2 linked regions of the Methylovirgula sp. 4M-Z18 genome follow. The protein of the gene in region 1 interacts with the protein of each later gene in a pairwise test. Links are inferred from orthologs where the notes say so. Each region holds a gene or a part of one and is shown in the gene's direction. Other genes may lie near its edges.

Region 1 (4,521 bases):
TTTGCCGATGCCGAGAGCGTCGGATGGGACCGCGGCGCCATTGGTGAAGCCATTTCCATCCTCGCCTGGACTTATATGAGAAAAGGCGAGCTCACACAGGTGACGCAAGCCGACGTCGCCAGAGCCCTGGCCGCGCTGAAGCGGCCCCATTGACCGCAGGACATTTTGTTCGAGCGGACCATCGTCTTTATCGTCACACACATCCCGGGCGCCGAACAGAGCCTGTGGGGCCCGGACGATCGAACTCACCCTCCATGCGCGCCCGGGCCTCTGGCGACAGCGCGTCGCTCTTTGCGGCAACGACTCCGACGGAGTCGGAGGCGTTTTAACGGCCTGAGAAATAAAGATTTTCTTCCTTATCCCGCTTGATGAATGTGATGATTGTAAAATAACGTCTTGCTGTCCATTCAGTGGACTTCGCGCTTAGAGCCAGAATTCGGCCGTTTGGGGCGGTCGGAAAAGCATGGGACTGAAGCATGATCGCCAACCCTTTTGACGATAGGCCCGAACGATTTCGCTCGAAGGCGATCCTGACCTACACGTTTCTCATCGCGGCCAATATCGCGGCCTGGGCCTGGGCCTGGGTTGCGTTCTCCGACCACCCCGCCCTGCTCGGCACGGCGCTGCTCGCCTACACGTTCGGACTGAGGCACGCGTTCGACGCCGATCACATCGCGGCGATCGACAATGTCGTCCGCAAGCTGATGCAAGAGGGAAAGGCGCCCTATTCGGTCGGCTTCTTCTTTTCGCTCGGCCATTCCACGATCGTCGTGTTGGCCTCCGTCGCCATCGCCGCCACAGCTGCGGCACTTCAGGGCAAGTTTGAACAATTCCACGACATCGTTGGCATAATCGGGACCGCGGTCTCGGCGCTGTTCCTGCTCGCTATCGGCATCGCCAACCTGTTCATCCTGAAAGGCATCTGGCAGGCCTTTTCGCGCGCGCGGCGCGGCGAAAAAATCGTCGAGGAAGACCTCGACGCCCTTCTTGCCGGGCAAGGCTTTATGGTCCGGATCTTCCGGCCGATCTTCAGCGTTGTGTCACGCTCCTGGCACATGTACCCGGTCGGCTTCCTGTTCGGGCTTGGGTTTGACACGGCGACCGAGATCGGGCTGCTCGGCATTTCCGCGGCCCAAGCGGCCGTCGGCATGTCGTTCTGGACCATTCTCGTCTTTCCAGCCCTATTTACCGCCGGCATGTCCTTGATGGACACGACCGACAGCATATTGATGACGCGGGCCTATGGCTGGGCGTTCGTCAACCCGATGCGAAAGCTCTGGTACAATATGACGATTACCGCCGCGTCGGTCATTGTCGCTGTCTTTGTCGGCGGCATCGAGGCGCTCGGCCTCGTCAGCGAGAAATTGGGATTGCAAGGAGGCCTGTGGGACATCATCGGCAGTCTCAATGACAGCCTCACCAGCTTTGGTTATGCCGTTGTCGGTATCTTCGTCGCAAGCTGGCTCGTTTCGGCAGCGATCTACAAGATGAAGGGCTACGACAATATCTCCGCAACAGCCGCGCAATGAACCGCGCATGGTTTCGGCGCCGCTAAAGTTCGCTAGGCACCAACCAGGCGCAGCGATCCAACAAAGCCAATAATATCAGTAAATTATAGTGGTGGTGGGAGAGGAAGGACTCGAACCTTCGAAGGCCTAGCCAGCGGATTTACAGTCCGCCCCCTTTGCCGCTCGGGACACTCTCCCATCTGGCATCCCGAAGCGGGATCGACAGGTCGGGGGCGCTTATCTCTAAGCCTCGCGCCCGTGTCAACCCCTTCAAACTCTCCTACCCGTAAAATCCCCGATCTTAATCTCTTTTGTTTGCGAAATAGCGACGAACGTGGGAAGGCTGACGGCGAATCCCGAAGGAAAGGAAGCAGCTTGGCCAAGCGACCACCCCATCACCGCGAGAGGACCAATACGTCCGGTGGCGCGCCGCGGCGGCCTGACTCAGGGCGCAATGTCTCGCGCCCTGGGCAGAAAGTCGGCGGCAAGGACGGGCGCGGGCCCAAGCTACGGCCCACCGCCGGCCCGGACATCGCCCTGCTCTGGGGCTACCACCCGGTCCGCGAAGCCCTGCGCTCCGAACGGCGAAAGCTCGTCACGCTCTGGGCGACGGCCGCCGCGGCCGAGCGGCTTGCGCCGGAAATCGCGGCGCGCCACTTGCAGCCGCGCATTGTCAGCGCCGAGGAACTCGCCGCCCGCGTGCCCACCGATGCGGTTCACCAAGGATTGTTGCTGGAAGCACGCCATCTCGAGCCCATCGACATTTCGGAGGTGCCCGAAAAAGGCCTCGTGCTGGTACTGGACCAGGTGACCGACCCGCACAATGTCGGCGCGATCATCCGCACGGCCGCCGCCTTCAATGTCGATGCGCTCGTCACCACCGAGCGCCATTCGCCCGAACTCGCCGGCGTTTTGGCCAAGAGCGCCTCGGGCGGCCTCGAACATGTGGCGATCTGCGCCGTCACCAACCTCGCCCGTGCCCTGACCGAACTGCAGGATCAGGGCTATCAGGTGGTGGGACTTGATTCGGAGGGGCCAGCGCCGCTCGAACAGACCGTCCTGTCCCGGCCGCTGGCCCTGGTGCTTGGCGCGGAAGGCAAAGGCTTGCGCCATTTGACCCGCGAGCGCTGCGACGTGCTGGCACGGCTCGACGTGCCCGGCAAGATCAAGAGCCTGAACGTCTCCAACGCCTGCGCGGTCGCGCTCACCCTCACCTTGGCGCGGCTTGGCGAAATGTGAAGTTGCAGCGCTATTTCACACGTTCGATCAAGCCTTGCGCCGCAGCGGGATTCAGCACCTTGTGGCCGCTGATAACGTAAAGATAGACGTCGCGCGGCGCCGGCTTTGCAGCGGCGGCAAAGGTCTTGATGTCCTTCGGCGCCGATCCGGCTGCCCAAGCTTTCGCCCGCTCTGCCCATTGATCGAGGGCTTTCGCAGGATAGCCGTGCTTTTCCCCCTCTTTCGTACCCATGATGCGCGCATAGACGAAAGGCGCGCTGATATCGCCGATCTGCGGATATTCGGAATCTGCCGCGATCACGACACCGACGCTATATTTGCGGACAAGAGCAATGAAATCGCTGTTGCAGAAGCTTTCGTGCCGCACCTCGACCACGTGGCGCAAAGGCCGCTTGCCGAGCTTTTCAGGGAGCAGCTTGAGAAAATCCTCGAAATCCAACGGATCGAACTTCTTCGTCGCCATGAATTGCCAATTGATCGGCCCGAGCTTGGGCCCAAGCTCATTGAGGCCGCTGGCAAAGAAGCGCTCGATTGTCGCCCCCGCTTCGGCAAGCACGCGCCGATTGGTGGCAAAACGCGGCGCCTTGAGCGAAAATACGAAATCGTCGGGCGTCTCGGCCGCCCATTTGGCAAAGGTTTCGGGTTTCTGCGCGCCATAATACGTGCCGTTCACCTCGATCGAGGTCAGCTTGCCGGCCGCATATTCGAGTTCGCGCTTGATCGGCCATTTCGCCGGATAGAACGCGCCCCGCCAGGGCTCGTAGGTCCAGCCGCCGATTCCGACGTAGATCCTGCCTTGCTGCGCCATACGTCGCTCCCCGTTCACTGAATGCTCCCGTTCGAGGGCAAAAACCTCCGCGCCATCTCGGAACGGGGCAGCCTGGCTTGCGCCCCAAGTAAATAGACACGGTTTGTTCTCATTCGTCAATGCGCCCTCGCCCGCAAAGTCCCGGCCTGGGTAACGCTCCCCGGTGAAAATATCGCTTTGCAAGGGATGGTTGCAGCAGCGCGAGAGCATTTTGCGTTCTTTCAGAATCGCAAAATTGCTCTACATCTTTGTTTTATCGCATTTTCGCTACGCGGACCTGCGGTTCCTAACCGAAAAGTCGCGCAACTTTTCGGCAAAATGCTCTAATGCCTCCGCAGCGACGTCTGCCTGGGTGATCGGCATGAACAGGACAGAAGCGCGTCAATTCCAAATGGTGGAAGCAAGTTGGCGCGAACAATGCGCGGTCGTCTTCCTCCTGCTGTGGCAAATGTTCGGAATCTTTCCCGTCGGCCGGGCGGGCGTTCTGATCTATCCGCTGCTCAATCTTCTGGCGTTCGGACTATTGCTCTATTTCCTCGTGGGCCTGCTCGAGGGCGGTCTCTCGGTCTCGCGGCGAATCGTGCGCGCTCTCATTGTCGCGGCCACAGCGTTTTTCTTGGCTCTGATCTTCGTGCCGCAATTGGCCGGGACCTGGGCACGAATCGAGCACGGCAAGACGGCCCTGATCAGACCGATCGCCAGCATCTACCGCTTCGACGACACGCGGCCGCTGCTCCTCCTGTCGCGCGATTGCGGCGCCTTCTATCGCTGCGCGCTCATCGCCAACCCGAGCGATCAGGATCCGTGCGACCCGAATATGCTTGAAGGCGCAAAATTTGATCGTGAGATTGATTTCAGCGAGTTTACCTTGGCGAATATTATGCCGACCGCCGCAATCAGCACGCATTATTGTTCCGCGATCTATAAAAGCAAGTATATGCCTTGGCCCGGCTTTTTCCTTTGAGC
Region 2 (3,761 bases), 770 kb from region 1 along the record:
TCGATCACCACGACGTCCGGATCCGAAATCAGCGCATTCCAGTCTTCGGGCTCCACATAGGTGCCGACCCGCGCGGTCGGATCGACGCCGGTGTCGCCGATGGTCACGATCTCGGTCTTGAGCCGCACTTTCATGCGCAAGAACGGCATGGTCTCGGCATGGGACAATTTCGTATCGAGGTCCTTTAAACCCGTGATCTCGCGGATTTGGTCAATGGCGCGGTGCAGTGCATCCGGCGCGCCGGCAATAGTCCCGTTGATGCCTTCGGGTGCGAGCAGCACGATGCCCTTGATGCCGTTTTCGTCGCACGCGGCCTGCAGCCGCGGTTGCAGCTCCCTGTACTGCGGCAGGCGGGCGAATTGGTAGAAGGCGGCGACGTGGATCTCGGACATGGCCCTTCATCAAGGGGCCTTGGCCGGATTGTCAAGAAAAATGGTCGGGCAAAAGAACCTAATTGATGACTCAGTCAACATTGCATAGTGTTGATTCAGTCAACATTGTGGAGCGTGTCGCATGCCGACCTCAAGCCATGAGCAAGACGTTGCAGCCCTGCGGACCTTCAACCGCGTCTACACAAACCGGCTCGGCCTGCTCAATTCCCATCTCGACAAAAGCCCCTTCGCGCTGGGCGAGGCGCGCGTGCTGTATGAACTGGCCCACCGGACCGACCCGACCGCGGCGGAACTCTCGCGGGCACTGAATCTGGATCGCGCGCAGATCAGCCGCACCTTGAAGCGGTTCGGCGATCGCGGATTGGTCGGAACCCGCGAAGATCCGCAGCACGGCCGGCACCGGCTGTTGTCGTTGACGCCAGCGGGCCTGGATGCTTTCGCCGCGCTGGAGGCAAACACGCGCGCGACCGTCGGCGCGATGCTCGAAGCGCTGCCGCCTGTGCGGCGCACCCGTATGCTTGCGGCCGCCCATACCATGACAAAAATATTCGAGGCCGAGTCGGCGCCGAGTGTCACCTTGCGCGACCCGAGAGCAGGCGATTTCGGCCTGGTTGTTCACCGGCAGGCAGTTCTTTACACCGAGGAATATGGCTGGAACGATGATTATGAAGCGCTGGTTGCCCGCATTCTTGCTGACTTCCGCCAATCGTTTGATCCGGCGCGCGAAGCGGCGTGGATCGCGGACCTCGACGGCCGCATGGTTGGCTCGATCTTCCTCGTGCGCAGCGACAAGCCGGAAGTCGGCAAGCTCCGGCTGCTCTATGTCGAGCCAGAGGCACGCGGCATGGGCGTCGGTAAGATGCTTGTCGACGCCTGCGTTGAGCGCGCCTGCGCGGTCGGGTACAGACGGATCGATCTGTGGACCAACAGCATCCTGACCTCTGCGCTGCGTCTCTATCAGCGTGCCGGGTTCCGGCTGGTGCATGAGGAACCGCACCACTCATTCGGCCACGACCTCGTCGGGCAGACTTGGTCGCTGGATCTCTAACGGCTCCTCGCGCAGACAGAGCCCTTGCTCCGGCACGCGCCTTGCGCCACGTTTCGCGCATGACTTTTCTCGCCCCATCTTCCGCCGCGCTCCTCACCACCGCCGAAATGGCCGAAGCCGACCGGCTGACGATCGCCGCCGGCACGCCGGGCATTACGCTGATGGAGCGGGCAGGGGCTGCGGTTGCGGGGGAGATTTTCGAATTTGAACAGACGCATGGCTTGCAACAGGGCTGGGTCGCGGTGCTGTGCGGCCCCGGCAACAATGGCGGCGACGGCTTCGTGGTGGCGCGCCTGCTGCAGGGGCGCGGCTCCGACGTTCGGTTGTTTCTGCTTGGCCGGAAGGAGGCTCTGAAAGGCGACGCTGCCTTAGCGGCCGAGACCTGGGACGGCCCGGTCGCGGATTTGGCGGATCTCGATCTTGCCGGCTGCACGCTGGTCGTCGATGCGCTGTTCGGCGCCGGCTTGACGCGCGCGCTCGACGGTGCGGCGGCCGCTGCGGTCGAAAAGGTGCGGCAAAGCGACGCGAAGATCGTCGCCGTCGATGTGCCGTCCGGGCTCGACGGCAATACGGGCCGCGCGGCAGGTCCAGTCATCCAGGCCGACCTGACCGTGACGTTCTTCCGCCGCAAGCCCGGCCATCTGCTAGTGCCCGGGCGCGTGCTGTGCGGGATCGTCCGTGTCGCGGATATCGGCATTTCTGACGCGGTGCTTGAAACGATTCGGCCGCAGATCTGCGCCAATGAGCCGGATCTTTGGCAGGCTGTGCGGCCACGGCCGCAGGTGATCGGCCACAAATACAGCCGCGGCCATGCGGCGGTTCTCTCCGGCGGGCCGTTGTCAACTGGCGCGCCGCGGCTTGCAGCGCGCGCGGCTTTGCGGGTGGGGGCGGGGCTGGTGACCGTGCTGGCGCCGAAGGACGCGCTGCCCATCCATGCGGCGCACCTGACGGCGATCATGCTCAAATCCTGCAGCAACGTGCGCGAACTCGCCGACATCTTGGCCGATCCGCGCAAGAATGCGATCGTGCTCGGGCCGGCCCTTGGGGTGAACAAGGCGGCCCGCAACCTCGTTCTGACGGCCCTCAAAACCGAACCCGACACCAGGGCGGTGGTGCTCGATGCCGATGCCTTGACCAGCTTCGCCGGCGAGGCGGACCGGCTTTGGGGGGCTATTCGAGCCTCGCAGAAGCCAGTCGTTCTGACGCCGCATGATGGGGAATTTTCAAGACTTTTCAATTCGAAAAATATCGATCTTAAACTTCACGCAAAACTTGAGGCCGCGCGCCAAGCAGCGCACATCTCCGGCGCCGCGATCCTGCTCAAAGGCCCCGACACGGTCGTCGCCTTGCCTGATGGCCGGGCCTCCATTGCCGCCAATGCGCCGCCCTGGCTCGCCACCGCCGGAGCCGGCGACGCACTCGCCGGGTTGATCGGCGGCCTCTTGGCGCAGGGCATGCCGGCTTTCGAGGCGGTGTCCTGTGCGGTGTGGCTGCATGGCGAAGCGGCCAATGTCTTCGGTCCAGGCCTCATCGCCGAGGATTTGCCCGAGGCGCTGCCGCAGGTTTTGCGCGCCCTTATGTGACCTCGAACCAGCCGGCCAGTCCCTGGTCGAAATGCGGGAGGATCGCGTCGTGGATCATCCATTTGCCCGGCTCGCCCGCCACGAACGCGACATGCTGGGTCTGCCGCGGCGGAATCAGGATGGAATCGCGCCAATAGGGCTCCCAGCCGTCGTCCATCGGATGCAGCAGGCGGCAATGGTGGCCGTGCAGCGCCAGGTCGATCGCCTCATCGGAATGGTTGGCGAAGCCGATGCTGATGGGGCGGCCGCGCGCCGCGCTGAACAGCGGCTTGCCCGGTGTGCCGGTCCAACTCGCCCCATTCAGCGACCACATCCGATCCTTTGCGACGGCAAATTCGAATTTCAGCGCGTTCTCGAGCGGGATGGCCGCAGGCAAGGCCGGATTGTCGGGCAGTTTGGCGATGGGCGGCCTTGCGGCGACAGGCGCGCCCTGCGCCGTCCATTCCGCGAGCACCTGATTGGGATCGCCGTCGCCTGACGGACCCTTCGGCCCCTCGTCATGATAGAGGGTCAAGCGAACTTTCGCGCCATCCTCTTGCGGCATGTCGAGCATGATGTCGAAACGCGCCATCGGCCCCATCGGCAAGGTTTGCCGCGATGGCTCGAACAGGGCGGAAGGCCGACCGTCGATGGCGATGAGCAGCGGCTGGGCCCCCGAAAAACTCGCGAGCATGATGTTTTGGCTCGACACATTGGCGATCCGCAGCCGCAACCTGGTTCCCGGACGGACGGTGTCCA

The links. The genes of interacting proteins can lie anywhere in the genome.
Region 2: the proteins of V9T28_RS05705 (region 1) and V9T28_RS09425 interact in binary tests that used the Escherichia coli proteins (3 or more experiments, as listed by UniProt). The link is inferred for Methylovirgula sp. 4M-Z18 from one-to-one orthologs.

The regions. Positions count from the first base shown.
Region 1 is NZ_CP149574.1:1,259,435-1,263,955, reverse strand. The notes cover bases 915-3,815. They hold V9T28_RS05705 (TrmH family RNA methyltransferase), read left to right. Parts: upstream 915-1,883; coding sequence 1,884-2,747; downstream 2,748-3,815. Other genes in these bases: V9T28_RS05700 (DUF72 domain-containing protein), read right to left, coding at 2,758-3,555; V9T28_RS05715 (HoxN/HupN/NixA family nickel/cobalt transporter), read left to right, coding at 915-1,529. In the rest of the region: V9T28_RS05720 (hypothetical protein), read left to right, coding at 1-153; more of V9T28_RS05715, read left to right, coding at 477-914; V9T28_RS05695 (hypothetical protein), read left to right, coding at 3,917-4,519. UniProt on the Escherichia coli protein: Specifically methylates the ribose of guanosine 2251 in 23S rRNA.
Region 2 is NZ_CP149574.1:2,033,685-2,037,445, forward strand. Bases 811-3,761 are described here. They hold V9T28_RS09425 (NAD(P)H-hydrate dehydratase), read left to right. Parts: upstream 811-1,499; coding sequence 1,500-3,023; downstream 3,024-3,761. Other genes in these bases: V9T28_RS09420 (bifunctional helix-turn-helix transcriptional regulator/GNAT family N-acetyltransferase), read left to right, coding at 811-1,440; V9T28_RS09430 (multicopper oxidase family protein), read right to left, coding at 3,016-3,761. In the rest of the region: oxygen-dependent tRNA uridine(34) hydroxylase TrhO, read right to left, coding at 1-392; more of V9T28_RS09420, read left to right, coding at 514-810. UniProt on the Escherichia coli protein: Bifunctional enzyme that catalyzes the epimerization of the S- and R-forms of NAD(P)HX and the dehydration of the S-form of NAD(P)HX at the expense of ADP, which is converted to AMP.